DNA from 2 places in the Vogesella sp. AC12 genome. Region 2 is predicted to be linked to the other one. Evidence: riboswitches for the same ligand, from Rfam matches in the RefSeq annotation. Region 2 holds a riboswitch; the other holds the start of a gene.
What was found. A riboswitch is a leader RNA that binds a small molecule or an ion and turns the genes downstream of it on or off. The one in region 2 is predicted to bind glycine.
Positions count from the first base shown of each region.

Region 1 (16,198 bases), on a different contig from region 2:
ACCAGGCCAGCGTGCGGCCGGGCGCCTTGGCCTTGGCCAGCGGCTTGCCCTGCATCAATTGTGGATACAGCAGTTTCGCCTCGCGCACCGCCTCCGGCCGCGCCGGGCTGCGTACCGACATGTAGCCGCGGACGGCGCCGCGTTCCTTCACCGGCACCACGAAGGCGTCGACCCAGTAGTAGTGGCCGTTCTTGCAGCGGTTCTTGACCAGGCCGCGCCAGCAGTCGCCGCGCTTCACCGTCTGCCACAGGTCCTCGAACAGCACCGGCGGCATGTCCGGATGACGCACGATGTTATGGTTCTGGCCGAGCAACTCCTCGCGGCTGAAGCCGGACAGCTGGACGAAGCTGTCGTTGGCGTAGGTGATGCTGCCCTTGAGATCGGTTTGGGTAACAATGAGGCCGCTGGTGAACGGCACTTCAATATCATGGACTGGCAGATTCTTTTTCATGATTCGGACACTGAGACGGCTAGGCAATCGTGGAGGTGGATAACGCTGCAAGCCACGCATGGTATAACCACGTCATGGAGCGTGCCATTTATCCGCTTGATCTGGATCAAGGCTGCGCGACTCTGATTTTCCTGTTTAAAATCATCGGAGTTATTGCAGTGGCTTTTAATGAATGTTGCCGTTTGATACGGCAGATTTGTATCGAATCCGATACAGCATGGAGAGAGCGCACATGAAAATCGCCGTTTTCGATAGCAAGCAATACGATCGTCAGGCGCTGACCTTAGCAAATCATGATTACGGTTTTGCGCTGAGCTTTTTCGAGCCGCGCCTCAATGGCGACACCGTGGCCCTGGCCGCCGGCTTCGAGGTGGTGTGTCCGTTCGTGAACGACCGGCTGGACGCGGCGGTGGTGGCCAGCCTGGCCGCCGGCGGCACGCGGCTGGTGGCGCTGCGCTGCGCCGGTTTCAACGGTGTCGACCTGGCGGCCTGTAGCCGGCACGGCATCCGCGTGGTGCGGGTGCCGGCGTATTCGCCGCACGCGGTGGCCGAGCACGCGTTCGCGCTGCTGCTGGCGGTCAACCGCCGCATTCACAAGGCCTACGTGCGGGTGCGCGAGATGGACTTTTCGCTGGACGGGCTGGTCGGCTTCGACCTGCACGGCAAGACCTTCGGCGTGATCGGCACCGGCCGCATCGGCGAGGCGGCGATCGGCATCGCCCGCGGCTTCGGCATGCGCGTGCTGGCCCACGACGTGGCGCAGGACCGGCTGCTGGCCAATCAGCTCGGCTTCAGCTATGTCGATCGCGCCACGCTGCTGGCCGAGTCCGACGTCGTCAGCCTGCACCTGCCGCTGCTGCCGGCGACGCGGCACCTGATCGACGCCACCACCCTGGCGCAGATGAAGCGCGGCGCGCTGCTGATCAACACCAGCCGCGGCGGGCTGATCGATACCCCGGCGCTGATCGAGGCGCTGAAGGATGGCCGCCTCGGCGGGGTGGGGCTGGATGTCTACGAGATGGAAGAGGGCGTGTTCTTTGAAAACCTGTCCGAGGCCGGGCTGCAGGACGACCAGCTGGCGCGGCTGCTGACCTTCCCCAATGTGCTGATTACCTCGCACCAGGGCTTCCTCACCCGCGAGGCGCTGGACAATATCGCCCGCACCACGCTGGGCAATGTGCAGGCCTTCGCCCGCGGTGCGGTGCTGGACAACGCGGTGCACGGCTGACGCCGGCTGCGCTTGCGGCCAACGTTGGCCGCAACCGTCATTCGCGGCCCGGTTGCCATTCGGCAAACTGTGGCTGGCCGCCGCTTGCCAGCCACGGCCGGTCGTGACTGCACCAGATGTGCTGCTGCGGGCTGACGCCGGGGTCGTCGTCCAGCGTCGCCACGCGCACGATGACGTGCGGCTGGCCGGTGCGCTCCGCCACCAGCTGGCTGCCGCAGTGGGTACAGAAGTGGCGCAGCTTGCCGGGAGACGATTCGTAGCTGCCCAGCGCCTGCTGCCCCGCCAGCCAGCGGAAGTGCTGGCGCAGCACGCCGGCAGTGCTGGCAAACGCCGCTGCGTGCGCCTTCTGGCAGGTCAGGCAGTGGCAATGCGTAATCGGCGCGTCGAGGCGGTCGATTTCATAGCGGATGGTGCCGCACAGGCAGCTGCCTTGCATCGGGGATTCCTTTTGTTTTGCGGCCAACGTTGGCCGCAAATAGGTGGCCGCGTGGTTTCCTGTGTCGTTTCCCACTCAGCTTATTGCGCTGCCGGATCGCGGCGGAACAGCCAGGTCTGGGCATCGGACAGCTCCGGCACGAAGGCGTAGCCCTCGCTGTCGAACGCCTTCAGCTGCTCGGCGTCCGTCACTTGCCGCTGCGTCGCCCAGCGCGCCATCAGCCCGCGCGCGCGCTTGGCGTAGAAGCTGATGATCTTGTACTGGCCGTTTTTCAGATCCTGGAACACCGGGGTGACGACGCTGGCGTCGAGCAGCTTCGGCTTCACCGACTTGAAGTACTCGTCGGACGCGAGGTTGACCAGCACCGGCGCCGCCTCGTTCTCCAGCTCGCGATTCAGCGCCTCGGTGATCAGCGTGCCCCAGAACTCGTACAGGTTCTTGCCGCGCGGGTTGGCGAGGCGGGTACCCATCTCCAGCCGGTACGGCTGCATCAGGTCCAGCGGCCGCAGCAGGCCGTACAGCCCGGACAGGATGCGCAGGTGGCGCTGCAGGTAGTCGTGCTCGCTCGCATCCAGCGACGCCGCATCCAGCCCCTCGTAGACATCGCCCATGAACGCCAGTACCGCCTGCTTGGCATTGTCCGGCGTGAAATCCGGCTGCCAGTCGTGGTAGCGGCCGACGTTGAGCTGCGCCAGTGCATCGCTGATGCCCATCAGCTGGCCGATGTCGGCCGGCGACTTGTCGCGCAGCACGCGGATCAGCGCCATGCTGTGATCGAGGAAATCCGGCTGCGTGTACGGTACCGTCCGCGGCGGGGTGTCGAAATCCAGCGTTTTCGCCGGAGAAATAACCATTAACATAGCAATCCTTGTCACGCGCAATGGCAGGGATTGTAACGCAGAGCCGAAACGCTTTTCAGGAGGGATGATGCGAGTATTGGTACAAAGAGTGCGCGAGGCGTCGGTCACCGTCGACGGCCAGGTCACCGGCGCGATCGGAGCCGGGCTGTTGTTGCTGGTCGGCATTGAGGCGCCGGACAGCCGCGGCGACAGCGAGTGGCTGGTGAAGAAGATCAGCCAGCTGCGCATTTTCAACGACGACGACGGCGTGATGAACCGCTCGCTGCTCGACTGCGGCGGCGAGGTGCTGGCGGTGAGCCAGTTCACCCTGTTCGCCACCACCAAGAAGGGCAACCGCCCCGGCTACAGCCGTGCGGCACGGCCGGAGCAATCGTCGCCGATGTTCGACGAATTCGTGCAGTTGCTGGGCACGGCGCTGGGCAAGCCGGTGCCGACCGGGGTGTTCGGCGCCGACATGCAGGTGGCGCTGGTCAACGACGGCCCGGTCACCATCTGGCTGGACAGCAAGACGCCGGAATGAGCGCTTTCCCCGCGCTGCAGAGTGCACGGCTGACGCTGCGCGAATTCCGGCCGCAGGATGCACCGGCACTGTTTGATATCTACCGCGATGCCGTATCCATGCAATGGTTCGGCACCGAGCCGCTGCAGACGCTGGCACAGGCCGAGGCGCAGGTGGCGGTCTTTATCGGCTGGCAGCAGCTGCCCAATCCGTGGCTGCGCTGGGCTGTCGAATCACGGGCCGATCAGCAACTGGCGGGTAGCTGCGGCCTGTTCAAGTGGAATCGCGGCTGGCGCAGTTGCACGCTCGGTTACGAGCTGGCACCGGCTTATCGCGGGCAGGGAATGATGCGCGAGGCGTTGCAGCTGGCGCTGGACTGGGGCTTTGCGAACATGGCGCTTAACCGTATCGAGGCCCAGGTCCACCCGGACAATCTGCCGTCCATCCGTCTGCTGCAGGGCTTGGGCTTTGTGCAGGAAGGGCGTTTGCGCGAGGCCGGATTCTGGCTCGGACAATATCATGACCTGCTGGCGTTTTCCTTGCTGCGGCAGGATTGGGTGCAGCCGTCCTGAATGAAGCGTGGCCAGGTTTGGCCGCGAAATTTTGAATCACGGAAAACCGATAATGACAACACAGATCCCGGCCTTGCTGATCATCGACATGCAGCAGGCGATGGCCATGCCGCAGGCCGGCGAGCGCAACAACCCGCAGGCAGAGGCCAATATCATGCGCCTGCTTGCCGTCTGGCGCGCCGGTGGCCACCCGGTGATCCACGTGCGCCACATGTCGCGCACGCCGCGCTCGCTGTTCTGGCCCGGCCAGAGCGGCGCCGCGTTCCAGCCGGCATTCCAGCCGCTGGACAGCGAGATGGTGTTCGAGAAGAACGTGCCCGATGCCTTCACCCACGGTGCGCTGGAGCGCTGGCTGCACGTGCGCGGTATCCGCCGCCTGCTGCTGGTCGGCGTCAGCACCAACAACTCGGTGGAGGCTACCGCGCGCAGCGCCGGCAATCTCGGCTTCGACACGCTGGTGGTCAGCGATGCCACTTTCGCCTTCTCCAAGGCTGACTACCACGGCACGCCGCGCAGCGCGGACGAGGTGCACGCGATGGCGCTGTCGAATCTGGATGGCGAGTATGCGCGGGTGCTGAGCAGCGAGCAGGCACTGGCCTTGCTGGCGGCGGACTAAGAGCCGCTAACAAAACCCCTGATCCTGCGTTGCGCCTCCTTGCCGTACGACTTGTACTGTCTGCGTCGGCGCGCCTTGGCTCAGGTGCTCTGCGAGGTTTTGTTAGCGGCTCTAACTACTGTCGCCGCTCAGGCGTGCCGCTGTGTCGCCTGCCAGCGTTCGATGGCGTGGCAGGCCGGGCTCAGGATGTCGTCGTGGTCGGCGGCCAGGTTTAGGTTGTCCGCCGCCATGCTGCGCAGCCAGGTGATCTGGCGCTTGGCCAGCTGGCGGGTGGCGGCGATGCCGCGCTCGACGAATTCGGCGTGGCTGTACAGGCCGTCCTGGTATTCCCACGCCTGGCGGTAGCCGACGCAGCGCATCGACGGCAGCTCCAGCGACAGCTGCGGCCAACGTTCGCGGATGCGGCTGACTTCGTCGAGGAAACCCTGCTCCAGCATGATGTGGAAGCGTAGCGCGATGCGCTGGTGCAGCCAGCTGCGCGCGTCCGGATTCAGTGCCAGCCGCAGCAGGTTGCCGCGCGCGGCGTCGTCGCGGCCGCGTGCCAGCAGCGCCGACATGGTGTCGCCGCTGAGCAGGCAGATTTCCAGCGCGCGCTGGATGCGTTGCGAGTCGTTGGGGGCGAGGCGGGCGGCGGTGACGGCGTCGAGGGCGGCGAGACGCGCGTGCATGGCCGGCCAGCCGAGGCGGGCGGCGTCGGCTTCCAGCTGCTGGCGCAGCGCCGGATCGGCCTGCGGCAGGTCGGACAGGCCGTCGGTCAGCGCCTTGAAATACAGCATGGTGCCGCCGACCAGCAGCGGCAGCTTGCCGCGGGCGTGGATGTCGGCGATCAGGCGGTTGGCGTCGGCGTGAAACTGCGCCGCGGAGTAGGCGTCCGTGGGGTCGATGATATCGATCAGGTGGTGCGGGCACTGCGCCATTTCCGCCGCGGTCGGTTTGGCGGTGCCGATGTCCATGTCGCGGTAGACCAGCGCGGAATCGACGCTGATGATTTCGACCGGGAAGCGCTCGGCCAGCGCCAGCGCGAGGCCGGTCTTGCCGGAGGCGGTGGGGCCCATCAACAGGATGGCGGCAGGATGATCGGACATGGTGGTGTCAGGCTAAGGAAATGGCCGGCCATTGTCGCATGGCGTGGCCGGCTGCGGCCAACGTTGGCCGCAGCTGCGACTCACCGGCGTGCTGCCGTTCAGCGTTCCAGCAGGTGGCGCTTGTCCTTCACCGGCAGCCAGTCGGCGTGGTCGGGCAACGCGTCAATCTTGGCGGACAGCACCGGCCACAGTGGCGTCAGCTCGGCGTTGATGGCGATGAAGTCCTGCTGGTCGGCCGGCAGGTCTTCCTCGGCGAAGATCGCCTCTGCCGGGCATTCCGCCACGCACAGCGTGCAGTCGATGCACTCGTCGGGGTCGATCACCAGGAAATTGGGGCCGGCGTGGAAGCAGTCCACCGGACAGACATCGACGCAGTCGGTGTATTTACATTTGATACAGGCTTCGGTTACAACGTGCGTCATCTGGGCGCGCTCCTTTGATGGTGGGTGTCCGGGGTAATGCTTGAGTTGTTTAGTCAATATTTTAGTCGTATCTCTCTATTTTCGCTGCTCCTGCCATGTCCGTCACTGCCCCCGTTCCCGTTTTGCCCTATCGCGGCCGCTTTGCGCCCAGCCCCACCGGCCTGCTGCACGCCGGCTCGCTGACCACCGCGGTCGGCAGCTATCTGGAAGCCAAGCGCCACGGCGGCGAGTGGTGGCTGCGCATGGAAGACCTCGATCCGCCGCGCGAGATGGCCGGTGCCGCCGACGCCATCCTGCGCACGCTGCAGGCGTTCGGCTTCGAGTGGGACGGCGAGCTGGTGTACCAGCATGACCGTCACGAGCGGTACCGCGCGGCGCTGGCGCAGCTGGTGGCGCAGGGCGACGCCTACGGCTGCGCGTGCACCCGCAAGGAAATCGCCGCCGCCGGCCATCACGGCGCCGACGGCATGGTCTATCCCGGCACCTGCCGTCACGGCGTGGCACCGGGGCGCAGCGCACGGGCGTGGCGGCTGCGGGTGGACGACAGCCGCACCGCGTTTCACGACTGGCTGCAGGGCGAGTACGGCCAGCGCCTGCAGAGCGAGATCGGCGATTTCGTGCTGCTACGCGCCGACGGTTTCTGGGCCTACCAGCTGGCGGTGGTGGTGGACGACATCGCGCAGGGCATGACCGACATCGTGCGCGGGGCCGACCTGCTGGTGTCGACGCCGCGCCAGCTGTGGCTGCGGCAGAAGCTGGGCGGGCCGGCGGTGACGCACTGTCACCTGCCGCTGATGGTCAACGCCGCCGGTGAAAAGCTGTCGAAGCAGACGCTGGCGCCGGCAATCGACGCCAGGTCGGCCGCCGCCGGGCTGCGGCAGGCGCTGACGCGACTGGGGCATGCGCCGCCGGCAGAAGCGGGCGACGTGGCCGAGCTGTGGCAGTGGGCGCGCGGCAACTGGCAGCTGGCGCGGGTGCCGCCGGGACCTATCGTCATTGCATAGTGAACTTGGTATACAATCGCCACCCTTTCGCCAGACGGGCCTCTTTCGAGGCCCGTTTGTCATGGCAGAGCAACCGGAACAGGTTGCCAGGGTGCCGCTGCCCGGCGGCGGCACGCAGACAGAGCAACAGCGGCCGCGCCGCCCCATTCAGGACCCTCAACCCATCATGCAGGATTTCATCGCTTGCACGGCCGCCGCGCCGTGCCCGTTTCCCCGCTGGCGTCAGCGTTCTTCCGCACGGAGGACCGCATGAGTCACGCTCCGCAACCCGCCGCCAAAGGCAAACTCGGCATCTGGATGTGCACCGCGCTGGTGGTGGGCAACATGATCGGCTCCGGCGTGTTCCTGCTGCCGGCGTCGCTGGCGCAGTACGGCGGCGCCTCGCTGATCGGCTGGGTGATCACCTCGCTGGGCGCGATCTGCCTCGCGCTGGTGTTCGCCCGGCTGGCGACGCTGCTGCCGCACAAGGCCGGCGGCCCGTATGCCTATATCCACGAAGGCTTCGGCGATTTCGCTGGCTTCCTCATCGCCTGGGGTTACTGGATCGCGCTGTGGGCCGGCAATGCCGCGCTGACCGTGGCCGGCGTCAGCTATCTGGGGGTGTTCTTCCCGCAGCTGAACGACAGCAACCTCGCCGCCGGCGCCACCGCCATCGGCCTGATCTGGCTGGTGACGTGGATCAACAGCCGCGGCGCGCAAAGCTCGGGCCGCGTGGCCATCGTCACCACCCTGATCAAGCTGCTGCCGCTGGCCGGGGTCACCGTCGCCGGTCTGCTGTACCTCAACCCCGATTTTGTCGTGTTCAACCCGCAGCACAAGCCGCTGTCTGAGGCGATCCCGGCGACCATGGCGCTGACGCTGTGGGCCTTTCTCGGGCTGGAGTCGGCGTCGGTGCCGGCCGGTGATGTAGACCGGCCGGAGCGCACCATCCCGCGCGCCACGGTGCTGGGCACGCTGCTCGCCGCCGCGCTGTACATTGCCAGCACCGTCGCCTTGCAGGGGCTGATGCCGGCGGCAACGTTGGCCGCATCGGCGGCGCCGTTTGCCGATGCCGCGCGCAGCCTGTGGGGCGAGTGGGCGTACTACGCCGTCGGCCTCGGCGCGGTGATTTCCTGCTTCGGCGCGCTCAACGGCTGGTGCCTGATGCAGGGCCACATCCCGGCCGCCGCCGCGCGCGACCGGCTGTTCCCGGCCTTCTTCAAGCGCGAGAACGCGGCCGGCGTGCCCATCGTCGGCCTGCTGCTGTCCACGCTGCTGGTCACCATTCTGCTCGCGTGCAAGTACGCCGGCGGCGACAGCGGGGTGCAGATCTTCGAGTTCGTGATTCTGCTGGCCACCGCCACCACCTTGCTGCCGTACGCGTTCTGCGCGATGGCGCTGTTGGCGGTGATGCTGCAGCGCCACCGGCAGTTCCGTCCCCGCGACTGGCTGGCGCCGCTGGCGTTCTCCGGCGGCGGCTTCGTGTTCGCGCTGTGGACCATTTTCGGCTCCGGGGCCGAGGTGGTGATGTGGGGTGTGCTGCTGCTGCTGGCCGGGCTGCCGGTGTATTTGTGGCAGTTGAGAGAGCGGTTGGTGAAAGGCTAGGCCTTGTATGACAGGGCAGGCGTTATTCGCGCTTGGCTCCCCGTGTAAAAAATGCCCGGTGAGTTATGCTCACCGGGTGTTTGGTTCGCGGCCAACGTTGGATACTTTTTTGGGGGGATGTGCCTGTGGCTTATCTGTGCTATCGGTAGTTTTAAAATATCCGCGGTGTGTGGTTGGTGGCATTAGTTTGAACGCATAGTTAGCCCTTATTCGAGATTACGAACTTCGGTGACAACGGCGTCTTCCACCAGTGTGGGGGCTGCTAAAATGGCCTCTACTCGGCCTGACTGCCGACGAACAGGATGAACAACTGAGTTGAACACTGATACGAATTGGTGTCGCTGTAGGATGGCCAAAACTGGATTAATGTAGTGGAGTACATCTTGGTGATTGATGCCTCGCGAGAATGCAGCAACTTTCCGCCCTCCACCAGCTTGCTTATATAGTTTTCGAAGAATAGTAAGAAATGCCTTCATCTGGGGAGGGACGCCAAGCTTGAGGACTGCATTGTTCGTAGACATATTGTCAAAGGTCTCAATTTCAGAGTCCTCTGATATGACTGATATTGGCACACCGGCCCTGTTGCTGGCTCCAATAACGCGACTAACAAGACAGGATGAGAATGTGACACCCTGTTTAATGACAGACTCGGCTAGTTGGACTTCTCGAACAGTGCAGTTTCGGAAGGTAACGTTTTTAAGGGTCACTTCGTCAAGTGAAATCCGATCTAAGGCTGCATTTTCTATCGTTAAACCATGCAAGTTGAGTTCAGTCCTGTCACTTTGCGTAGCAAAGCGTATAGCTAGGGAAAGACAGTCCGCTGCATATTGGTGGGTGCCGCGCTCATGCGGTGAAGAGAGCAGAAGCTGACTGCACACACTTTGCAGTGTGTCAGCGGTCGCTCCGTTCTTACCCAGAATGTAAGCTGCCATATCCTGAGCCTGCTCGCTCAGTGCTGCCAGCGGCACTGTTTTAACGTCCCGAAAACTCGTCAAAACATGGTTTGCGAAAGCTCCACCCTGAAGTGCAGCCAACATATCAAAATCTACGAATGAACGTGTTCCAGATTCAGCGTCCCGCTGTGCAAGACCGGGAAGTCGTTGAAGCTGCGCCAAGACGCCTTCGCCAGCAGATTGTCCTGTTTCTGCTGTATAGGCCTCCGCAAGGTCTACCCCTGAAATTGGCCCTGTTCCGTTTGCTTTTGCTCGGACAGAAAACGCGAGACGTTCAAGTACTGCTCGAACGGTCGTTGATTCCATCACTGATCTTTCAAGCGATGCTTCGCGGGTGCAAATGGCCTCAAGGAAAGCATCCCAAGCGTTCCCAAAACCCTTTGTTCCATCAATTGAAAGTACCTGATTGAAGAGGTCGTGCCTAAGCAAGTAAGACATCAAGAGGGGTTTGCGTGGTAACCAATCGGGAAGCGATTGATTGATTCCATGTCTTCGCAGGAATTCATTGGCACTGTGTTCATCAAACTCTCCCAAGTCAACCGCTATAAATTTCCTTCCTGTGAGCCCAAGTGCGCTAGCAAGTTCTGCATCAGAGTCAAAGTACTGGTCACGACCACAGATGAAAATTCCGACTTCTGCGGGAAGTTTTTGGGTAAAGTCGCGCACTCCAGTTAGTGCTCGACGGCGCGCCTCTCTCATAAAATTCTTATTTTCGGTGCGAACGACCGATTGTGCGGCAACCTCATCGAACCCATCGAGTAATAGAGAGCACATACCTGCTCTCCAAGCGACTACAGTATCTTCGCGAGGCGTGTAGCCAATTGATCTGGCATGCCGATCCAACATCTCATCGCAATAGTCCTCACCCCAATGCTCTCGTAGGTTGAGTGTCAGTGGCACAGATTTTGTTGTGTCTTTGGTATGGGCTGCAGCTAGTTTTTTGAAAATTTCACGTGTGGTGAGGCTCTTGCCTGATCCAAATGGAGCTTTCAATACAACAATATCGCCGGCCAGTATTCGAGTGCAAATTTGATCAAGCGTTATCTCTCGTCCTGTCATTGGCTTCGTTGTTGACGTATCAAAACCTACACGCATAGGCAAGGGTACGTAAGTGTTGTCGGGCAAAGATGTAGAGTCAGTGAGTGGATCTCTAGCAGATCCAAAGGGAGCCTTTCTTCTGAGCGATAAGTATTTTGCACCATCGAAGAATCGGCGTTGAAACTGAGCCAAGGTTAGAGTTTGTACGTTCTGTTTACGTGCATGTTCTATATGTTGTGCATCAAGTTGATTTTCGGTGATAAGCCATTTGGAAACGGCAGCAGCTTGCGTCTGTTCTATTCTCTCGGCTGACAAAAGCTTCTTGCAGTCGTCTTTTACTTTGTCAAGTCGCGTACTGGTGGTGACCATCAACAGGTGTGTGATGTCGCGCAGTCTGGCGATTCCATCTATTTCGCGGACGACTGGGTCGTTTGGGTAGTGCATTGGCTGACACTGCCCTGGTTGAAGGTTCCATACGGCCTCAGCAATGCGCCGCACTTCGGCTTCAAAAGACATATTTGCTTTGTAGTTAGAAGACATGATTTCACACAATTAAACTGCATTGATTTGGAGGTGGCTAACTTGTAATGCACCCCTATATGGGAATGCATATCAGTTGTACGACGTGCATGGTTGGTAATGATAATTCAATATTTCATCGTTACCAATAATTACTTAATCATGCTCAAAAACACACGCAGTTACAGATAGCTCCATGCAGTCAATTTCTGATGGTGTTGTCCTGCTTTCCTGCCGATTTTTATCCCGCCCAGCACGGATTTCTAGATGATCAGCCGCCGTCTGTGGCAAGCGGCTGATCTGCCGGCAAAACCAGCTTGCCAAGGCGGCTTTCGGCAACGATAATGCGCCCATTCCGCAGGAGAGAGCCGCGCCGGGCCAAACCGGACGCCGCCGCCGAAGGCGCAAGTGCACCCGCAATCGCTCAGGCAAAAGGACTGCAAGAATCGGGCCGTAATCGGCCCGCAGAATCTGGAGAGCGGCGCGTACAGCGCCCACCGAAGGGGCTAACGGCGCAATGCCGGAAAATCTCAGGTGCAGGGACAGAGGGGTGTGAGGTAGGGACAAATCTCACTCCAAGGACTTGCAATGACGGCCCCGAAACGTACCCCTTTATTTGATGCCCACGTCGCTTCCGGCGCGAAGATGGTTGATTTCGCCGGCTGGGAAATGCCGATCCACTACGGCTCGCAGCTGAAAGAGCACGAGATCGTGCGTAGCGACGCCGGCATGTTCGACGTGTCGCACATGACCGTGGTCGACATCAGTGGCAGCGACGCCAAGGTCTGGCTGCAGAAGCTGATCGCCAACGACGTGGCCAAGCTCGGCTTCGAAGGCAAGGCGCTGTACTCCGGCATGCTCAACGAGCAGGGCGGCGTGGTCGACGATCTGATCGTGTACCTGACCGCCACCGGCTACCGCATGGTGATCAACGCCGGCACCACCGAGAAAGACCTGGCATGGATGGACAAGCAGTCCGCCGGCTTCGACGTGCAGCTGCAAGTGCGCCGCGACCTCGCGATGCTGGCGGTGCAGGGCCCGAAAGCCATCGAGAAGGTCTGCGCCGTCAAGCCGGCCCTGGCCGAATCCATCCAGGCACTGAAAGTATTCCAGGGTCTGCCGTCCGGCGAGTGGTTCTACGCCCGCACCGGCTACACCGGTGAAGACGGCCTCGAAATCATGATCCCGGCCGATCAGGCCATCACCTTCTTCAACGAGCTGAAAGCCGCCGGCGTGGCGCCGATCGGCCTGGGCGCGCGCGATACCCTGCGTCTGGAAGCCGGCATGAACCTGTACGGCCACGACATGGACGAGACCGTGTCGCCGCTGGAAGCCGGCATGGGCTGGACCATCGCCTGGAATCCGGAAGAGCGCGACTTCATCGGCCGCAAGGCGCTGGAAGCGCAAAAAGCCGCCGGCGTGCCGATGAAACAGGTCGGCCTGGTGCTGGAAGGCCGCGGTGTGCTGCGCGAAGGCCAGAAGGTCGTGGTCGACGGTGCCGAAGGCATCATCACCAGCGGCACCTTCTCGCCGACCCTGAAACACTCCATCGCCATCGCCCGCGTCCCGGCTGCCACCGGCGCCACCGCCCAGGTTGACCTGCGCGGCACGCTGACCGAGGTGCGTGTGGTGAAAATGCCGTTCGTGCGCAACGGCAAGAAAGTTTTTGAATAAGCTGGTGTATAACGACGGGGCGAGCCGAGGCAGTCCCGATCCACACCATGACAACGCATTTTTCTGGAGAGAAACCATGAGCAACATTCCTGCCGAACTGAAATACGTATCCAGCCACGAATGGCTGCGCCTGGAAGCCGACGGCTCCGTGACCGTAGGCATCACCGAGCACGCGCAAGAGCTGCTGGGCGACATCGTATTTGTCGAGCTGCCAGCCGTTGGCGCCAACCTGGCGGCCGACGAGCAAGCCGGTGTGGTGGAATCGGTGAAGGCCGCGTCCGACGTGTACGCGCCGATCGCCGGTGAAATCCTGGAAGTGAACGCCGAACTGGAAGCCAACCCGGAGCTGGCCAACAGCGAGCCGTACGCCGCTGGCTGGTTCTTCAAGATCAAGCCGGCCAACGCCGCTGATCTGGACGGCCTGCTGGACGCAGCGACTTACGCTGCCGAAATCGGCGCCTGATGAACGAGCCCTGCTGTCGTCAGACAGTAGGGCTTTTTGTTTTTTAGCCACGGACCACACGGAAACACACGCCCCACCGGCAGCCTGCCTGCCCCGTGTCCTTCCGTGTGTTTCGTGGCTTATTCAGCAAACGGAATCGAAGACATGTCGCTCTCGCAACTCTTCAATCATCAAGAATTCATCGCCCGCCACATCGGCCCGTGCGAATCCGAAAAAGCCGACATGCTGGCCGCCATCGGCGTCAGCTCCGTCGAAGACCTGGTGGCACAGACCGTGCCGGCCGGCATCCGCTTCAACCGCGCGCTGGACCTGCCGCCGGCGATGCGTGAAGCCGACGCACTGGCGGCACTGAAAACCGTCGCCAGCAAGAACATCGTCAACAAGTCCTTCATCGGTCTGGGTTACTACCCGGTACAGGTGCCGGGCGTGATCCTGCGCAACGTGCTGGAAAACCCGGGCTGGTACACCGCCTACACCCCGTACCAGGCCGAAATCGCCCAGGGCCGCCTGGAAGCGCTGCTCAACTTCCAGCAGATGGTGATCGACCTCACCGGCCTGGAGCTGGCCAACGCCTCGCTGCTGGACGAAGCCACCGCCGCCGCCGAAGCGATGACGCTGGCGCGCCGCGTGTCGAAAGTGAAATCCGAGCAGTTCTTCGTCGATCGCCGCGTGCTGCCGCAGACACTGGACGTGCTGAAGACCCGCGCCGAATACTTCGGCTTCGAGCTGGTGCTGGGCCATCCGGAAGAAGCCGGCAACGGCGACTACTTCGGCGCGCTGTTCCAGTACCCGGGCGAATCCGGCGAGCTGCTGGACCTGACCCCGTACATTGCTGCGGCAAAAGCCCGTGGCGCGGTGGCCATCGTGGCTGCCGACGTGATGGCGCTGGTGGCACTGAAGTCGCCGGCCGAAATGGGCGCCGACGTGGCGGTGGGCAACACCCAGCGCTTTGGCGTGCCGATGGGCTTTGGCGGCCCGCACGCTGCCTACTTCGCCTTCCGCGACGACATGAAGCGTTCCGCGGCCGGCCGCATCATCGGCGTGTCCATTGATGCCAAGGGCAAGACCGCGCTGCGCATGGCGCTGCAGACCCGCGAGCAGCACATCCGCCGCGAAAAAGCCAACTCCAACATCTGCACCTCGCAAGTGCTGCTGGCCAATATGGCCGGCATGTACGCGGTGTACCACGGTCCGGAAGGCGTCAAGCGCATCGCCACCCGCATCCACCGTCTGGCGGCGATCTTCGCCCACGCGGTGAAGACCGCCGGCGGCAAGCTGGTATTCGACCGCTTCTACGACACGGTACAGGTTGAGCTGGGCGATCGTGCGGCCAACGTTTACGCCGCGGCACTGGCCGCCGGCATCAACCTGCGCGATGCCGGCAACGGCGTGCTGGGTGTGGCCTTCCACGAAGCCGCCACCGAGGCGGACCTCGCGCAGCTGATCGAGCTGTTCACCGGCAAGGCCGCCGACATCGCCGCGCTGGACGCGGCCGCAAGCGATGCCATCCCGGCCGCGCTGAAGCGCGAATCGGCGATCCTGTCGCACCCGGTGTTCAACGAGCACCACAGCGAGCACGAGATGCTGCGCTACCTGAAGAAGCTGGAAAACCGCGATCTGGCGATGAACCACTCGATGATTTCGCTGGGCAGCTGCACCATGAAGCTGAACGCCACCAGCGAGATGATTCCGGTGACCTGGCCGGAATTCGCCAACATGCACCCGTTCGCACCACGCGACCAGGCCGTTGGCTACCTGGAAATGATCGAAGGCCTGCAACAGCAGCTGCTGGCGATCACCGGTTTCGACGCGATCTCGATGCAGCCGAACTCCGGCGCGCAGGGTGAATACGCCGGCCTGCTGGCGATCCGCCGCTACCACGCCAGCCGTGGCGAAGCGCACCGCAGCGTGTGCCTGATCCCGCAATCGGCGCACGGTACCAACCCGGCTACCGCGCAGATGCTGGGCATGCAGGTGGTGGTGGTGAAAACCGACGACAACGGCAACGTGGACATGGCCGATCTCAAGGCCCGCGTCGAGCAGCATGCGGCCAACCTTGGCGCGCTGATGATCACCTATCCGTCCACCCACGGCGTGTTCGAGGAAGGCATCAAGGAAATCTGCGCCCTGATCCACGCCAACGGCGGCCAGGTGTACATGGACGGTGCCAACATGAACGCGCAGGTGGGCCTGACCCGTCCGGCCGACATCGGCGCCGACGTGCTGCACATGAACCTGCACAAGACCTTCTGCATTCCGCACGGCGGCGGCGGCCCGGGCATGGGTCCGATCGGCATGAAGTCGCACCTGGCGCCATTCATGGCCAACCACGTGGTGTCGGAAGTGCCGGGCGCAGTGGCCGGTCAGAGCGCGGTCTCCGCCGCGCCGTTTGGCTCCGCCTCCATCCTGCCGATCTCCTATATGTACATCGCGATGATGGGTGCGGAAGGCATGAAGCACGCCACCGAAATGGCACTGCTGAACGCCAACTACCTGATGCAGAACCTGTCGGCACACTATCCGGTGCTGTACACCGGCGCCAACGGCCGTGTCGCGCACGAGTGCATCATCGACCTGCGTCCGCTGAAGGCCGCCTCCGGCGTCACCGAAGTAGATGTCGCCAAGCGCCTGATGGACTACGGTTTCCACGCGCCGACCATGAGCTTCCCGGTAGCGGGCACGCTGATGATCGAGCCGACCGAATCGGAATCCAAGGCCGAGCTGGACCGCTTCATCGCCGCCATGGTCGCCATCCGTCAGGAGATCGACAAGGTGCAGAGCGGCGTCTGGCCGC
Region 1 is NZ_JANFNU010000004.1:149,712-165,909, forward strand. Features, by position in the region: gene NOM55_RS08825 (PAS domain-containing methyl-accepting chemotaxis protein) at 1-451, opposite strand, end outside; gene NOM55_RS08830 (2-hydroxyacid dehydrogenase) at 684-1,679, shown strand; gene NOM55_RS08835 (GFA family protein) at 1,717-2,115, opposite strand; gene yaaA (peroxide stress protein YaaA) at 2,196-2,975, opposite strand; gene dtd (D-aminoacyl-tRNA deacylase) at 3,040-3,495, shown strand; gene NOM55_RS08850 (GNAT family N-acetyltransferase) at 3,492-4,046, shown strand; gene NOM55_RS08855 (cysteine hydrolase family protein) at 4,099-4,662, shown strand; gene miaA (tRNA (adenosine(37)-N6)-dimethylallyltransferase MiaA) at 4,791-5,747, opposite strand; gene fdxA (ferredoxin FdxA) at 5,846-6,169, opposite strand; gene gluQRS (tRNA glutamyl-Q(34) synthetase GluQRS) at 6,265-7,173, shown strand; gene NOM55_RS08875 (amino acid permease) at 7,423-8,757, shown strand; gene NOM55_RS08880 (hypothetical protein) at 8,964-11,300, opposite strand; glycine riboswitch at 11,616-11,717, shown strand; glycine riboswitch at 11,729-11,823, shown strand; gene gcvT (glycine cleavage system aminomethyltransferase GcvT) at 11,856-12,941, shown strand; gene gcvH (glycine cleavage system protein GcvH) at 13,018-13,404, shown strand; gene gcvP (aminomethyl-transferring glycine dehydrogenase) at 13,549-16,198, shown strand, end outside.
Region 1: another riboswitch for glycine. It lies ahead of gcvT (glycine cleavage system aminomethyltransferase GcvT); the one in region 2 lies ahead of glyA (serine hydroxymethyltransferase).

Region 2 (16,198 bases):
GCCGGCGATCATGGTCGGCACCGCGAACAGCGCGGCGTAGGCGGCCAGCTTCTTGCTGATGCTGCTTTCGTCCAGCGAGATCATCGCGATATTGACCTGGATGGCGGTGGCCAGCAGGTCGCGCTGCGATTCCACGGTGTGCAGGATGCGCGACAGGTGGTCGTCCACGTCACGGAAATACTCCGGCAGCTCGTGGCAGGGCGGCGGCACGCGGCCGCCGTACAGCCGCGCAGTGGCCTCGTGCAGCGGCGCGGCGGCGTGGTGGACGGTGATCAATTTGCGCTTGAGCGCGTACAGCGCCGCAATATTGCGTCGCGCCGAGCTACCCTTGAGAAACAGCCGGCCTTCGATGCTGTCCAGCTCGTCTTCCAGCTGGTGGATCACGGCCAGGTAGCGGTCGACCACCGCATCCATCAGCGCGTACAGCACAAAGCCGCTGCCGTGCGCCAGCAGGTGCGGCTCGCGTTCGCAGCGTGCGCGCACGTCCTGGAAGCCCTTGCGCGTCTGGTTGCGGATCGACAGCAGGAAGTTGCGGCCAACGAACAGGTCGACCTCACCGACGTGGATGCCGTTCTCGCGGTCCGGCTCCAGCGTCTTCATCACCAGAAACAGGGTGTCGCCGTATTCGTCCAGCTTCGGGCGCTGGTGGCCGTGCAGCGCGTCCTCCACCGCCAGCGGGTGCAGCGCGAACTGGTGGCCGAAGTGGCTGATTTCGTCCGGGGTCGGGTCTTGCAGCGCGACCCACACCAGGCAGTCCGGCTTGGCCAGGTGTTCGGGGATGGCGTTTACCGGGATGTCGCCGAGTTTTTGGCCGTTGTGGTAGGCAACGCAGTTGATCAGCATGACGGGCCTTGTGGTGGTCGGCGCGGCCGCCGGCAGGGCAGGCGGCGCCGGATGGGGATGGCAATTGCGGTGCCGCTCTTGAAAAAAGCGTACCGTTGCGGCACTTGTTACGCATCGTATGCTAATTGTGGAGTGCTGCCGTGGCTAGCCCAGGTTTATTGCAACGTCTTACCCCGCTGTCCGGGCTGTGGCCGTTTTTGCGGCCGTATCGCGGTCGTGCGCTGCTGGCCGCGCTGGCGCTGCTGGTGGCGGCCATGGCCACGCTGCTGCTGCCGGTGGCGTTCCGCTACCTGATCGACCACGCCTTCGTGCAGCGCGAGGCGGTCGACGGCTACTTTCTGGCGCTGTTGGCGCTGGCGCTGGTCCTGGCGCTGTTCACCGCGCTGCGTTTCTATCTGGTGTCGTGGCTGGGCGAGCGCGTCACCGCCGACGTGCGCAGCGCGGTGTACCGCCACGTGATCCGCATGAGCCCGGAATACTTCGAGACGCTGCAAACCGGCGAGGTGCTGTCGCGGCTGACCACCGACACCACGCTGGTGCAGACCGTGATCGGCACCAGCCTGTCGATGGGGCTGCGCAACATCCTGCTGATGCTGGGCGGGCTGGTGATGCTGGCGGTGACCAGCCCCAGCCTGACCGGCTACATCCTGGTGACGCTGTTGCTGGTGATCCTGCCCATCCTGGTCTTCGGCCGCCGCGTGCGCACGCTGTCGCGCGCCAGCCAGGACCGCATCGCCGATTCCAGCGCCATGGCCGGCGAGACGCTGAACGCGGTGCAGACGGTGCAGGCCTTCGCGCAGGAGGCGCGCGAAACCGTGCGTTTCGACGGCTCGGTGGCGCTCAGCTTCGACACCGCGCTGGCGCGCATCCGCGCCCGTTCGCAGCTGACGGCGGTGGTGATCATGCTGGTGTTCGGCGCGGTGGTGTTCGTGCTGTGGCTGGGCGCGCGCGCGGTGCTGGCCGGCGAGATGAGCAGCGGCCTCTTGGCGCAGTTCATCCTCTACGCGGTGGTGACCGCCGGCGCCATCGGCGCGGTGGCCGAGGTGTGGGGCGACCTGCAGCGCGCCGCCGGCGCCACCGAACGGCTGATGGCACTGCTGGCACAGCGCTCGCCGGTACAGCCGCCGGCGCAGCCGCTGCCCTTGCCGGCAACGGGCGATGGCCTGCAACTGCAAGACGTCGGCTTCGCCTACCCGTCGCGACCCGGGCAGCCGTCGCTGTCCGGCATCACCCTCGCCATCCGCCCCGGCGAGCAGGTGGCGCTGGTCGGGCCGTCCGGCGCGGGCAAGACCACGCTGTTCCAGCTGCTGCTGCGCTTTTATGATCCGCAAGTTGGCCGCATCACGCTCAACGGCACCGATATCGCGCAGCTGGACCCGCAGGCGCTGCGCCGCCACATCGGCATCGTGTTGCAGGACACGGTGATCTTCGGTGCCAGCGCGCTGGAGAACATCCGCTACGGCCGGCCCGACGCCACGGACGAGGAGGTGTTCGCCGCCGCCCGCGCCGCCGCCGCGCACGAATTCATCGAGCGCCTGCCGGAGGGCTATCACAGCTATCTAGGCGAGCGCGGCGTGCGCCTGTCCGGCGGCCAGCGCCAGCGCATCGCCATTGCGCGCGCCATCCTGAAAAACCCGCCCATCCTGCTGCTGGACGAGGCCACCAGCGCGCTGGATGCCGAATCGGAACAGCTGGTGCAGCAGGCGCTGGAGCGTGCCGCCGCCGGGCGCACCACCATCGTCATCGCCCACCGCCTGGCGACGGTGAAGCAGGCCGACCGCATCGTGGTGCTGGAGCAGGGCCGCATCGTGGCGGAGGGCACCCACGCCGAGCTGCTGCAGCGCTCGCCGCTGTACGCCAGGCTGGCCGCCTTGCAGTTCGGGCTGGCCGAGGTGGTGGCCTGAGCTGCGGCCAACCTTGTTGTGCGGGGCAAGGGCGGCGATAATCGCGCCTTGATTGAATGAGGACAGATCCGAGCATGCTGATTAGCGAATCCAGGGTAGAGCGTTTGGTGGTACACCGTGTCGGCAATCCGGCGCGTGGCGAGCCGTTGCAGCTGTCGCACAAGGCCATCGGCGTGGACGAGGCGGTGTCGGCGCTGATTCTGGACGGCTACCTGAAGGGCATCGTCTCCGACAAGAAGAAGTACCAGTTCTTCCACGAGACCGATCTCAACCTCAACGAGCTGTACCACTACACGCGGCAGTTTTTCCGCGGCGACGTCGATCTGCTGGAGGTGTCGCAGCGCATCGCCAAGCACCTGTTCGCGCGCTCGCAGCACCCGAACATCGCCGCCGGCGACCTGCTGGTGATCCTGTTCTCCGGCCTGGGCGAGGCGGACAGCCCGCAGCGCGCGCTGGGCGTGTTCAAGGCGGAAATCCAGGAGGATTTCCTCACCATCGTCGAGAGTGGCGAGGTGTTCGACATCAGCCACGCCAGCGGCATCAACCCGCGCCTGATCGACAAGGGCGCGCTGATCCTGGAAAACGGGCCGCTGCTGTACGCGGTCGACCGCCAGGGTCACGAGGCCAAGTTCTGGCTCGACGACTTCCTGCAGGCGATGCGGGTGCCGGATACCAGCAGCAGCAGCAAGCTGGTGGCCGAGGTGATGGAACAGATCTCGGAAGAGATCGAAGACCCGCTGGCGCAGGTGCGCTTCAAGGATGAGGTGATGACGCTGTGCAAGACGGTGCCGGAGGTGTCGCCGCGGCAGATGGGCAGCATGGCGGAGCGCTACGTCGAGCCGGAGCAGATCGGGCGCCTGTTCGACAGCGCCGCCGAGAACTACGGCTTTGCGCTGGAGAGCGACGTGCGGCTGCCGGCGCAGGGCATGGCGCGGCGCCTGGAAAAGAGCTGGAGCAAGGTCGGTGTCGGCAATGGCATCAGCCTGCTGCTGCCGTCCGATCTGAGCCTGCAGAACGTGCAGACGGTGAAGGGTGACAACGGCGAGCTGCAGATTACGCTGCGCCTGCTGCAGAAACAGTAAGAACCTGCTCAATGCCTGCTGCGACTTGATCGCAATAGGGGCGATACCGCGTTAAAAACGCCTGCGGAATGCTGGTTATATTCAGTTAAATGCCGCTTCCTCAGGCATTTTCGCCTTGTCTCGCTCTAGCTCGCGAGACCTTGAACAGGTTCTAAACCTCCGGCCGTGCGCGGCCGCAGACAGCAAAAGGTTGGCCGCAGCGATGCGGCCAACCTTTTTCATTGGCGGACGCCTATTTCAGCGTCTGCAGGTATTTGTACACCGTGGCGCGGCCGAGGCCGAGCACGTTGGCGATGTAGTGGGTGGCGCTCTTGCCGTTGAAGGCGCCCTCGGCGTACAGCGCTTCGACCAGCTCCTTGCGGTGCTGGCGCGACAGGGTATTGAGCGCCAGCTGCCGCTCCTGCAGCCAGCGGTGCATGAAGGTGTTGATGCGCTCCTGCCAGTCGTCACGGAACAGCTCCGCCGGTTGTTCCACCAAGCCAGCGCCCTTCAGCAGCATGCCCAGCATGCCGTGCATGTCCTCGAACACCGCGATATTGAAGTTGATGCACATCACCCCCAGCGCGGCGCCGGCATCGTCAAACAGCACCGAGCTGACGCAGCGCATCTTGCGGCCGTCCCAGTTCACCTTTTCATACGGCCCGACGTAGCGTTCAGCGATGGTGCGCTCGATTTCCTCCAGCGCCGATTCGTCGCCGATCTCGCGCCGCGACAGGTTGTTGGCGAGGTAGAGCACGCGCTGCTGCGCCAGGTCGTGGATCACCACCTCGGCGTAGGGAAAGAACAGCTTGGCGATGCTGTCGGCGAGGTGGCTGTAGCGCGACAGCAGCAATTGCTGCGGCGTAGGGCTGGGCGTGGACGTCATGGTCGGATCGGGCGCAACGGCAGGGACAGCGATAGTGCCTGATGCAGCGGGCAGGGCACAAGCCTTGCGCCCGCCGGCCGCCGTCAGACCGTCCGCGGTGTGCCGCTGCGGACTCATTGCGCGGCCTGCGCCTGTTGCAGCAGTGCGCAGGCGATGGCGATGTCCTGCAAGCCCATGCCGATGGAGCGGAAGAACACCGGGCGCTGGTAGTCCGGCAGCGCGCAGCGCTGGCTGACCAGATCGGCCAGATCACCGACGATGCGGTCGCGCTGCCAGCTGCCCTGCTGGCTGGCGAGCACCATCTCGCCGGCGCTGTCCGGCGTGCTGTGCTTGTGGTCGCAGTACACGTCCATCGCGGCGAGGCTGGCCGGTGCCACCTCGTGCGCGTTGACGGCATTGGTGCTGATCGAGGTGATCAGCGCCGCTTTGCTGAGCGTGGCCGGGTCCAGCACCGCCGCGGCGGAGGAGGTACACAGCATGATCACGTCGGCGTTGTCGCAGGCGGCATCCACGCTGCTGCTGATCTCGATGCGCGGGTCCAGCGCCTGCAGTTGTTGCTGCAGCTCCGGCTTGGCGGCGAGATCCGGCGCGTACACGCGGATGCGCTGCCAGTCGCGTAGCGGCAGCACGTGGCGCAGGTGCGCCTGGCCGAGCGCGCCGCAGCCGATCAGTGTCAGCTGGCGGCTGTCTTGCCGCGCCAGCAGCTCGATGGCCAGCGCGCTGGTGCCGGCGGTGCGTTCCACCGTCAGCAGGCCGGAATCGCAGAACAGCAGCGGCTGGCCGGTTTGCATCGACATCAGGCTGGTCCAGGCACTGATCACCGGCCGGCCGTCGGTGACGATGTAGGGCGACAGCTTGGCGCCGAACACGCCGGCATCGGCCAGTACGCCCTGATAGGTGATGACGTCGCCGGCGCCTTGCGGGAACAGGGTCAGCGTCTGTGCCGGCTGTACCGCGCGCTCGTGCGCCAGTGCCTGGAACAGCGCGCTCAGCGCGGCGCGCACCGGCAGCGCCGGCAGGTAGTCGCGCACCTGTTGCTGGTTGAGGAGCAGGGGCGCGGCGTGGTGGTCGATGTGGTTCATGCTGGGCTCTCGTATTGGTGTGCTCGGGCACTGCCGGATGGTAGACCGTGGCAGGCTTGTTTGTTGTATTAAATTCCATTGTGGAAAAAAAGTCTACAAATTGTGTGGCGGCCATTTTTCCAGGGGTTTGCTGGTGTTTTTGGCTGCTTGTTTGATGTCAAGTTGTTGTTATTTAAATGATAAATTGCAGCTCAATACATGGATTTGTCATGGGGTGGTCGGCTTTGACCGCCGTGTCTGGTGGGTGGCGGTCAGATTTTTTATAAATTAATTGTCCAAAGTAGAAAAAATGTCTATCTTGTGACCGAGCCAAAGCAAGACGTGAACGCAGCCCCGCCGGCTGCCAAACCACGCAGGCGCCATGGCCTGGCCAGGCGCAACGGGACGGGACGTTACCCGCTACAGGAACAAAGGAGACATTTCATGATCAGCAAACGCGTTCGCAATGCCGTTTTCCCTCTGCTGGCCTGCCTCGCCGGTACCGCCATGGCGCAGGGTGCGCCGCTGCGCATGGGGCTGGAGCCGTTCTACCCGCCGTTCGAGAGCAAGCAGGCCGACGGCCAGCTGGTCGGCTTCGACATCGATGTCGGCAAGGCGATCTGCGAGCGCATGGCCGCCAAGTGCAGCTGGGTGGAAACCTCGTTCGAGGGCCTGATCCCCGGCCTGAAGGCGAAGAAGTTCGACGTCATCAACTCGGCGATGAACATCACCGCCAAGCGCCGCGAGTCCATCGACTTCACCGCCCCGATCTACATCGTGCCGATCCAGATGGTGGCGCGTCGCGACAGCAAGCTGACGCCGACCGTGGCCAGCCTGAAGGGCAAGACCGTCGGCGTGCTGCAGGGCGCCACCCAGGAAGACTTCGTGCGCAAGCACTGGGAGAAACACGGCGTGAAGGTGGTTGCCTACCGCGACCAGGCGCAGATTTTCCTTGATCTGGCCGCCGGTCGTCTGGATGCCGGGGTGCAGGAAGCGCAGACTGCGATGGAAGGCTTCCTCAGCAAGCCGCAGGGCAAGGACTTTGACTTTGCCGGCGGCGTGATCAGCGACTTCGCCACCCTCGGCGAGGGCACCGGCATGGGCCTGCGCAAGGGCGACCCGCGCAAGGCCGAGCTGGACAAGGCGATTGCCAGCCTGAAGCAGGACGGCACCCTCAGCAAGCTGTCGCAGAAGTACTTCCACCGCGACATCGTCGCCAAGTAAGCGGCGTGCAAGGTTGGCCGCAGGCTGCGGCCAACCTTGCAGATTCCGTTGCCATGGCCGCTGCTCGCAGCGCCCATGGCAACTGCATCTGAAAGAAGCACAACATGGATTTCGACATCATCGTCCTCGGCGCCGGCATGATCGGCGTTTCTTCTGCCATCGCCCTGCAGCAGCGCGGCTTGCGCGTGGCGCTGCTCGACCGCCGCGCGCCCGGCGAGGAAACCAGCCACGGTAACGCCGGCCTGCTGGAACGCGCCGCCGTGGTGCCCTACGGCTTCCCGCGCAATATCGCCAGCGTGCTGCGCATCGGCCGCAACCGCAGTGCCGACGTGCGCTACCAGCCGTCCAGCCTGCTGCAGAGCGCGCCGTGGCTGTGGCGCTACTTCCGTGCGTCCGCCCCGCATCGCCTCGCCGCCGCCGCGCACGACATGCTGCCGCTGATCAGCCGCAGCCTGGACGAACACGCCACGCTGATCGCCGCGGCCAATATGCGCGGGCTGTGCAGTGACGACGGTCTGTTCGAGGCCTACCGCACCGAGGCCGGCTTTGCCGCCGAGGCCGCCAACGCGCGCCGCATTGCCGCCGAACACGGTCTGCAGTTGCAGATCCTCGACGCGGCACAGCTGCGCGCCGCCGAGCCGGGCCTCGGCGAGGGCTTCGCCGGCGCGGTGCACTGGCGCGACCCGCAGCGCATCAGCGATCCGGGTGCACTGACCCGCGGCTATGCCGCCTATTTCGAGAGCCTGGGCGGGGTACTCCTGCAGCAGGAGGCCACGGCGCTGGTCCCGGACGGCAGCGGCTGGCAGGTGGTCACCAGTGGCGGCACGCTGCGCGCGGCGCAGGTCGTCGTCGCCATGGGGCCGTGGTCCGATGACATTTTCCAGCCGCTGGGCTACCGCATTCCGCTGCAGACCAAGCGCGGCTACCACATGCACTACCGGCCTCTGGGGCCGGGGCTGAGCTACACCGTGGCCGACGTGGAAGGCGGCTTCGTGGTATCTCCGATGCAGCGCGGCCTGCGCATCGCCACCGGCGTGGAACTGGCGCGGCGCGACGCCGCCCCCAACTACGCGCAGCTGGAGCAGGCCGAGGCGCTGGCGCGCGGGCTGTTCCCGCTCGGTGAGCGGCTGGATGTCACGCCGTGGATGGGCAGCCGCCCGTGCCTGCCGGACATGCGCCCGGCGCTGGGCGCCGCACCGCGCCACAAGGGCCTGTGGTTCAACTTCGGCCACGCCCACCACGGCCTGACGCTGGGGCCGGTGTGCGGCCAACTGCTGGCGCAGGTGATCTGCGGAGAGACGCCGTTCACCGATCCGGCACCGTATGCGCCGGCGCGCTTCCTGTAGCCGGACGCGTGAATGCAAAAAGCCCGCCGAAAAGGCGGGCTTTGTCGTTGCGGCCAACCTTGTGCAAGGTTGGCCGCAGCTGTCGCGGATGGTGCGCTCAGCACTCGACGATGTTGACCGGCACCTCGATCACGTTGATCGCCAGCCCGCCGCGCGCGGTTTCCTTGTACTTGGTGCTCATGTCGCGGCCGGTGTCGCGCATGGTCTTGATCACGCGGTCCAGCGACACGAAGTGCTGGCCGTCGCCGCGCAGCGACATCCGCGCCGCGTTGATGGCCTTGATCGACGCCATCGCGTTGCGCTCGATGCACGGCACCTGTACCAGGCCGCCGACCGGGTCGCAGGTCAGCCCCAGATTGTGTTCCATGCCGATCTCGGCGGCGTTTTCCACCTGCTCCGGCGTGCCGCCCAGCACTTCGGCCAGGCCGCCGGCCGCCATCGAACAGGCGGAGCCGACTTCGCCCTGGCAGCCGACTTCGGCGCCGGAAATGGACGCATTGAGCTTGAACAGGATGCCGATGGCGCCAGCGGTGAGCAGGAAGCGCACGATGCCGTCGTCGCTGGCGCCGGGGATGAAGCGCGCGTAGTAGTGCAGTACCGCCGGGATGATGCCGGCGGCGCCGTTGGTCGGCGCGGTCACCACGCGGCCGCCGGCGGCGTTTTCCTCGTTCACTGCCAGCGCGTACAGGTTCACCCAGTCCAGTACCGTCAGCGGGTCGCGCAGCGCCGCTTCCGGCGACGACAGCAGCTTGCGGTGCATGTCGGCGGCGCGGCGCTTGACCTTCATGCCGCCGGGCAGGATGCCCTCGCGCTCGCAGCCGCGCTTCACGCAGGCCTGCATCACGTGCCAGATGTTGAGCAGGCCGCTGCGGATCTCGTCCTCGCTGCGCCACGCCAACTCGTTCTCCAGCATGATCTGGCTGATGCTCTTGCCGTGGCGCTGGCACAGCGCCAGCAGCTCGGCGCCGCTCTTGAACGGGTGCTTCAGCTCGGTGATGCCCGGTGGCACGAAGCCGGCGTCGATCGCCGCCTCGTCGACCACGAAGCCGCCGCCGACCGAGTAGTAGGCGCGCTTGGACAGGCTGCTGCCGTCGGCGGCAAACGCCTCGAAGATCATGCCATTAGGGTGATAGGGCAGCGCCTTGCGCTTGTGCAGGATCAGGTGCTCGGACTCGATGAAGTCGATCTCGTGCGTGCCCAGGAGTGCGATGCGCTTGTTGTTGCGGATGGCGGCCAGCATGCCGTCGACGGCATCGGTGTCGACCAGGTCCGGGTATTCGCCCTGCAGCCCGAGCAGTACCGCCACATCGCTGCCGTGGCCTTTGCCGGTGGCACCGAGAGAACCGAACATTTCGGATTTGACGCTGGCGGTCTGCGCCAGCAGGCCGTCCTTTTCCAGCCGGGCGACGAATTGCCGCGCCGCGCGCATCGGGCCGACGGTGTGGGAGCTGGACGGGCCGATGCCGATCTTGAACAAATCAAAAACACTGATTGCCATGTTGCTTCTCTTGAGGTGGTGCCTGCGGCGCAGGTTCTGTTTTAACTATAGTCGGGCGCCGTCGGAATGACGGCGCCCGCTGCTGCTTAGCGGTAAACCGGGAAGGCGGCGCACAGCTCCGCCACCTGGCGTTTCACGCGGGCGGCGACATCGGCGTTGTCGATGTCGTCGAGGATGTCACACACCCAGTGCGCCACCTGGCCGGCTTCCGCTTCCTTGAAGCCGCGGCTGGTGATCGCCGGGCTGCCGATGCGGATGCCGCTGGTGACGAACGGGCTTTGCGGGTCGTTCGGTACCGCGTTCTTGTTGACGGTGATGCAGGCGGCACCCAGCGCGGCGTCGGCGGCCTTGCCGGTGAGGCCCTTGTCGATCAGGCTCAGCAGGAACAGGTGGTCATCGGTCTTGCCGGACACCACCGTGTAGCCACGCTGCTGGAACACCTCCACCATGGCGCGGGCGTTGGCCAGCACCTGTTTCTGGTAGTCGACGAATTCCGGCTGCAGCGCCTCGAGGAAGGCTACCGCCTTGGCGGCGATCACGTGCATCAGCGGGCCGCCCTGGATGCCGGGGAACACCAGCGACTGCAGTTTCTTTTCCAGCTCGGGGTTGGCCTGCGCCAGGATCAGGCCGCCGCGCGGGCCGCGCAGCGTCTTGTGGGTGGTGGTGGTGACCACGTGCGCGTGTGGCACCGGGTTCGGGTACAGCCCGGCTGCCACCAGGCCGGCGACGTGCGCCATGTCGACAAAGAAATACGCGCCGACGCTGTCGGCGATCTGGCGCATGCGCTTCCAGTCCACCACCAGCGAGTAGGCGGAGAAGCCGGCGACCAGCATCTTCGGCTTATGTTCGCTGGCCAGACGCTGCACTTCGTCGTAGTCGATCTCACCAGTGTCCACGTTGATGCCGTACTGCACCGCGTTGTAAATCTTGCCGGAGAAGTTGACCTTGGCGCCGTGGGTGAGGTGGCCGCCGTGCGCCAGGCTCATGCCCAGCACGGTGTCGCCCGGCTGCAGCAGCGCCATGTACACCGCGGCGTTGGCCTGGCTGCCGGAGTGCGGTTGCACGTTGGCGTAGTCGGCGCCGAACAGTTGCTTGGCGCGGTCGATGGCCAGCTGTTCGGCGACATCGACGTGCTCGCAGCCGCCGTAGTAGCGCTTGCCGGGATAGCCCTCGGCGTACTTGTTGGTCAACTGGCTGCCTTGCGCCTGCATCACGCGCGGGCTGGTGTAGTTCTCGGAGGCGATCAGCTCGATGTGGTCTTCCTGGCGTTGTGCCTCGGCCTGCATCGCGGCCCACAGTGCGTCGTCGAAACCGGCAATCTCCATCTCTTTGGTAAACATCGTGCATTCCTTTTTCTTGGCGCGAACGGCAAAGGTTGGCCGCAACCGCGCTGGTAGTGGCGGCAGGGTCGGGCAGGGCGTTGACGCATGGATGTGCGGCGTAAAGGACAATGGCGCCCGCCCGGCGTCTGCCGGACGATGCCCCCTCTGTCCCTTTGCCTGAGAGATTGCGGCGCACGGTGTACCCACCGGGCCATGCTTCCTTCGGCGAGATCCGGCCTTGCGGCTGATCTACTCTCCAGAGTGCCAGACGTCGCTGCAGTTCTTTTGCCTGAGAGTTTCCGGGGCGATTCCCCTTCGGCGCTGTCAGCGAATGACAGTCTCTCCTGCAGCGGCTTGATTGGCTGGTCGCAATCTAGTGAAGCGGCGCGCGGCTGTCAACGCATCGACGACAGTATTCAATGTGCTGTTGCAGCAAAAAAACCTGCCGCAAACGCGCCGATCCAGTCGGATCAGGCGTTCGGCAGGGTTTGCACTGCAAAACCGTATGCTTATATAAGGTGTGCTATCGCGGCGGGAATCAGACGCTGGCGACGGTAAAGCGCTGGCGGTGGTGTTGCGGCTGCAGCGCTTCGTCCACTACCGCCACGGCGAGGTCGGCGTCGCTGATGCCGGCCGGTGCTTCGCCTGCCATCAGCAGCTCGTTACCGCCGAGACGGTACTGGCCGCTGCGCGCACCCGGCGACAGCAGCGCCGGCGGCGACACGAACACCCAGTCCAGCTGCGTTTCCTGTTGCAGCAGGTTCAGCGCCTGGCGCGCGCCCTCGGCACCTTCCTTGTATTCCGCCGGGAAGTGCGGGGTGTCAATCAGCTGCACGCCGGGGGCGACGAACAGGCTGCCGGCACCGCCGATCTCGATGAAGCGCGGTACACCGGCGGTCTTGACCCCGGCGACGATAGCCTGGTGGCCGGCGAGGAACAGCGCGCGGATGTCGGCCTTGTCCCAGCCGGGGTTGAAGGCGCTGATCACCACGTCGTGGCCGGCCACGGCACGGGCCACCTCGTCGGCGTCGTAGGCATCGGCGGCCACCACCTCAAGGTTGGCCGCAGCAGCGATGCGCTCGGGACGGCTGGCGATGGCGGTGACGGCGACATTGCGCGACAGCAGTTCTTTCAGGATGGCCGAGCCGACAAAGCCGCTGGCGCCGATCAGTGCGATTTTCATGAGTGCTCCTTGCTGCCCGCTGACGGGCGGTGATTGATGAGAGTAGTGTAATTGCCGATTCACATTCCGATAATCCGTCGTAAAATTGATTGATTGTTAAGTTGAAATAATGAATATGGACGAATTGCGCAGCATGGCGGTGTTTGCCCGGGTGATCGAGAAAGGCTCGATGAACGCGGCGGCGCAGAGCCTCGGCATCACGCCGTCGGCGGTCAGCCAGCATCTGCGGCGGCTGGAGCAACGCCATGGCGTCACCCTGCTACAGCGCACCACGCGCAAGCTGACGCTGACCGAGGCCGGGCAGCTGTTCTATCAGGGCTGCGCGGCGATGCTGGCGGCGGCGCGGCAGGCGGAGCAGCAGCTGTCGGCGCTGCGCGATGCGCCGGTGGGCGAGCTGCGCATCTCCGCCCCCAGCGGCCTGGCCGGCGGCGTGCTCAGCAGCGCGCTGGCACCGCTGTTGGCGGCCAACCCCGGCCTCAGCCTGCGGCTGTTCTTTCACGACGAGATGGTGGACCTGCTGGAGTTGCAGATTGATCTCGCGATCCGGGCCGGCAAGCTGAAGGATTCGTCACTGGTGGCGCGCCATCTGGCCGACTGGCACTTTGTCATTTGTGCGTCGCCGGTCTATGTTGCAAAGCATGGCCTGCCGCAAACACCGGCCGAGCTGTTGCAACACGACTGGGTCGGGGTGGCCGCGCACGAAGGCTTGAGCCGCTTGCAGTTGACGCGCGGTGCAGAAACGGTGACTTTATCGATGCCGCCGCGTATCAGCAGCAACAATATCCTGTCGGCGCGTGCCTTTGTGCTGGAAGGCTTGGGCCTGTCCTTGCAACCGGAGCCGGAAGTACGCAAGGAACTGGCCGCCGGTCTGCTGCAGCCGGTGCTGAGCGAGTGGAGCCTGCCGGAATTGCCGTTGTGGATGGTGACACCGCGGCGCGAGGGGCAACCTGCAAAAGTGCGACATGCAATGTCGGCATTGCAGGCGGCCTTGGGTGGCGAACGCCATCTTTGACATTGGCAAGGGCGGTTTGTTGCCGGATTGTTTCGATATTGTTATATAAAAATGCCAGCTAATGAGGATTGTGCGCAGAATACAAAATTCCGTTGTTAACGAAATGCCATGAAATGGCTTTGTGAATATAAACAAATAACCACAGGTGGGCTTAGTAGTACTATGCCGCACCATAACTTACAAAATTCAGTGGGGAATACACATCATGATGTCATTGCGTACTCGCCTGATGGCCTTCGTGCTGCTGGTACTGACGGTACTCGCGGTCATGTTCTGTGCCGTCGCGTACTGGAAAATGAGCGACGCCCTGTCCAGTGCCATCCGTAACGAAATCAATCAGGCCGCCAACAGCAAGGCGAGCTTTGTTGCCGAGTGGGTGTCCACCCGCCAGAAGATCGTCGCCTCGGCGCTGCCGCGCTTCGGTACCGGCGAATTGCAGCCGGTGCTGGACCAGGCGCGCGATGCCGGCGGTTTTGACGACATGTACATCGGTCAGCCGGACAAGACCATGACCCAGTTCACCGGTGCGCCGAAAGTACCGGAAGGCTACGACCCGACCGGGCGGCCATGGTATCTGGCGGCCAAGGATGCGACCGGCCCGATCGCGTCGCCGCCTTATATCGATGCCGCCACCAAGCGTCCGATCATCACCTTCGCCCAGGCACGCAAGGATGGCGGCCAGCTGGTGGCCGTGGCCGGTGGTGACGTGACGCTGCAGCGCGTGGTGGATGAAGTGGTTGCCGCCAAGCTGCCGGGTGACGGCTATGCCTTCCTGGTGACCGGCGACGGCACCGTGATTGCGCACCCGGAAAAAGAATCCGGCCTGAAAAAGATCGGCGAGGTGGTGGCCGGCTACGACATGAACGCGGTGAACAAGGATGGCCAGATCGTGGACGTGTCGATCAACGGTGACGCCACCCTGACCGCGCTGTATCCGGTGGGCAAGACCGGCTGGTTCCTCGGCGTGATGGTGCCGGTGGCCGCCGCAATGGCACCGGTGACACAGTTGCTGATGGTGATGGTAGGCCTGCTGGTGATCGGCCTGGTGGTGTCCGGCATCTTCGCCTACGTTGGCGTGGCGCGCATGCTGTCCGGCCTGTCGGTGCTGCGCAATGCGATGCGTGAAGTGGCCAGCGGCCACGGTGACCTGACCAAGACGCTGCCGGTCGGCAACCGTGACGAAGTCGGCCAGATTGCCGAAGCCTTCAACCAGTTCGTGGCCAAGCTGCGCGAGATGTTCCTCACCGTGCGCGACGAATCCGATTCGCTGGCGCGCGACGCTGCCGACCTGAACCGTGTGGCGGAGCAGATCGCCCAGGATTCGCGCGTGCAGTCGTCAGAGCTGTCGTCGACCGCCGCCACCATCGAACAGATCACCGTCAGCATCAACCACATTGCCGACCACGTTGGCGAAACCGAGGTGCTGGTGTCGCGTTCGCGTGACAACTCGCTGGATTCGCACCGCGCGATGGCGGAAGTGGCGCGCGAGGTGGAATCCATCGTCGGTGCGGTGTCGTCGCTGCAGGGCGTGATGTCCAACCTGTCCGGCCAGTCCGAGCAGATCAAGGGCATTGTCGGCGTGATCCGCGACATCGCCGACCAGACCAATATGCTGGCGCTGAATGCGGCGATCGAAGCGGCGCGTGCCGGCGAGCAGGGCCGCGGCTTTGCCGTGGTGGCCGACGAAGTGCGCAAGCTGGCCGAGCGTACCGCCAGCGCCACGGTGCAGATCGCCGAGCTGATCGATACCGTGATCCAGAAAACCGGCGAGGCGATCAACCATGCCGACGCCACCAACGCGAAAGTGGAAACCGGTGTCACCCTGTCGCGTGAAGCGGCCAGCAAGGTGGAGCTGATCAAGGGCAACGCCGAAGAGATCTCGACCCGCATGGGCGAAATCACTTCCTCCACCGCCGAGCAGGGCATCGCTACCAACGAAATGGCGCGTAGCGCCGAGCGTGTCAACTCGATGGCGCAGCAGACTGACAGCAGCCTGCAGGAAGCGCTGGCGACGATCCAGGTACTGGCCAGCCGCGGCGACCAGCTGAAGGCACTGGTATCGCAATTCCGTCTGTGATACATCTTGCATGCAGCAAGCCCCGGCCTGTGCCGGGGTTTTTCTTTTTGTGGAGTCTGTTCAATGTTTGCCAATCCTTTTGCCCGTTTTCAGGATGCCCCGCTGGTGCTGGATGGCGCGATGGCGTCCGAGCTGGAGCGTCGCGGTTGTGACCTGAATGACGCGTTGTGGTCGGCGCGGGTGCTGATCGAGCAGCCGGAGCTGATCCGCCAGGTGCATTTCGACTACTTCGCCGCCGGTGCCGATGTCGCCACCACCGCCAGCTACCAGGCGTCGTTCAGCGGCTTTGCCAAGCGCGGCCTGGACGAAGCCGCCGCCGCGGAACTGATGCAGCGCTCGGTGCAGCTGGCGCAGCAGGCGCGCGACGAGTTCTGGGCCGATGCGGCCAACCATGCCGGGCGCCAGAAGCCGCTGGTGGCGGCCTCGGTGGGTCCGTACGGCGCGATGCTGGCCGACGGTTCCGAATACCGTGGCGACTACGGCCGCAGCGAAACCGAGCTGATGGACTTCCATCGCCCGCGCATTGCCGCCTTGCTGGCCGCCGCGCCGGATCTGCTGGCGTGCGAGACCATTCCCTGCGCGGTGGAAGCGCGTGCCATCGCCCGCGTGCTGCAGCAGGACTTTCCGCAGGCAGCGGCATGGATCAGCTTCTCCTGCCGTGATGATGCCAACCTGAGCGACGGCACACCCTTGCTGGCGGCGGTGGCCGAGCTGGAAGCCTATCCGCAGATCGTGGCGGTGGGCGTCAATTGCACCGCGCCGCGCCATATCGTGCCGCTGC
Region 2 is NZ_JANFNU010000005.1:215,457-231,654, forward strand. Features, by position in the region: gene corA (magnesium/cobalt transporter CorA) at 1-843, opposite strand, end outside; gene NOM55_RS10530 (ABC transporter transmembrane domain-containing protein) at 984-2,747, shown strand; gene NOM55_RS10535 (nucleoid-associated protein) at 2,822-3,829, shown strand; gene NOM55_RS10540 (transcriptional regulator) at 4,062-4,694, opposite strand; gene NOM55_RS10545 (ornithine cyclodeaminase family protein) at 4,808-5,776, opposite strand; gene NOM55_RS10550 (ABC transporter substrate-binding protein) at 6,200-6,979, shown strand; gene NOM55_RS10555 (FAD-binding oxidoreductase) at 7,084-8,325, shown strand; gene NOM55_RS10560 (L-serine ammonia-lyase) at 8,423-9,823, opposite strand; gene glyA (serine hydroxymethyltransferase) at 9,910-11,163, opposite strand; glycine riboswitch at 11,413-11,502, opposite strand; gene NOM55_RS10570 (NAD(P)-dependent oxidoreductase) at 11,684-12,328, opposite strand; gene NOM55_RS10575 (LysR family transcriptional regulator) at 12,438-13,340, shown strand; gene NOM55_RS10580 (methyl-accepting chemotaxis protein) at 13,546-15,417, shown strand; gene mmuM (homocysteine S-methyltransferase) at 15,481-16,198, shown strand, end outside.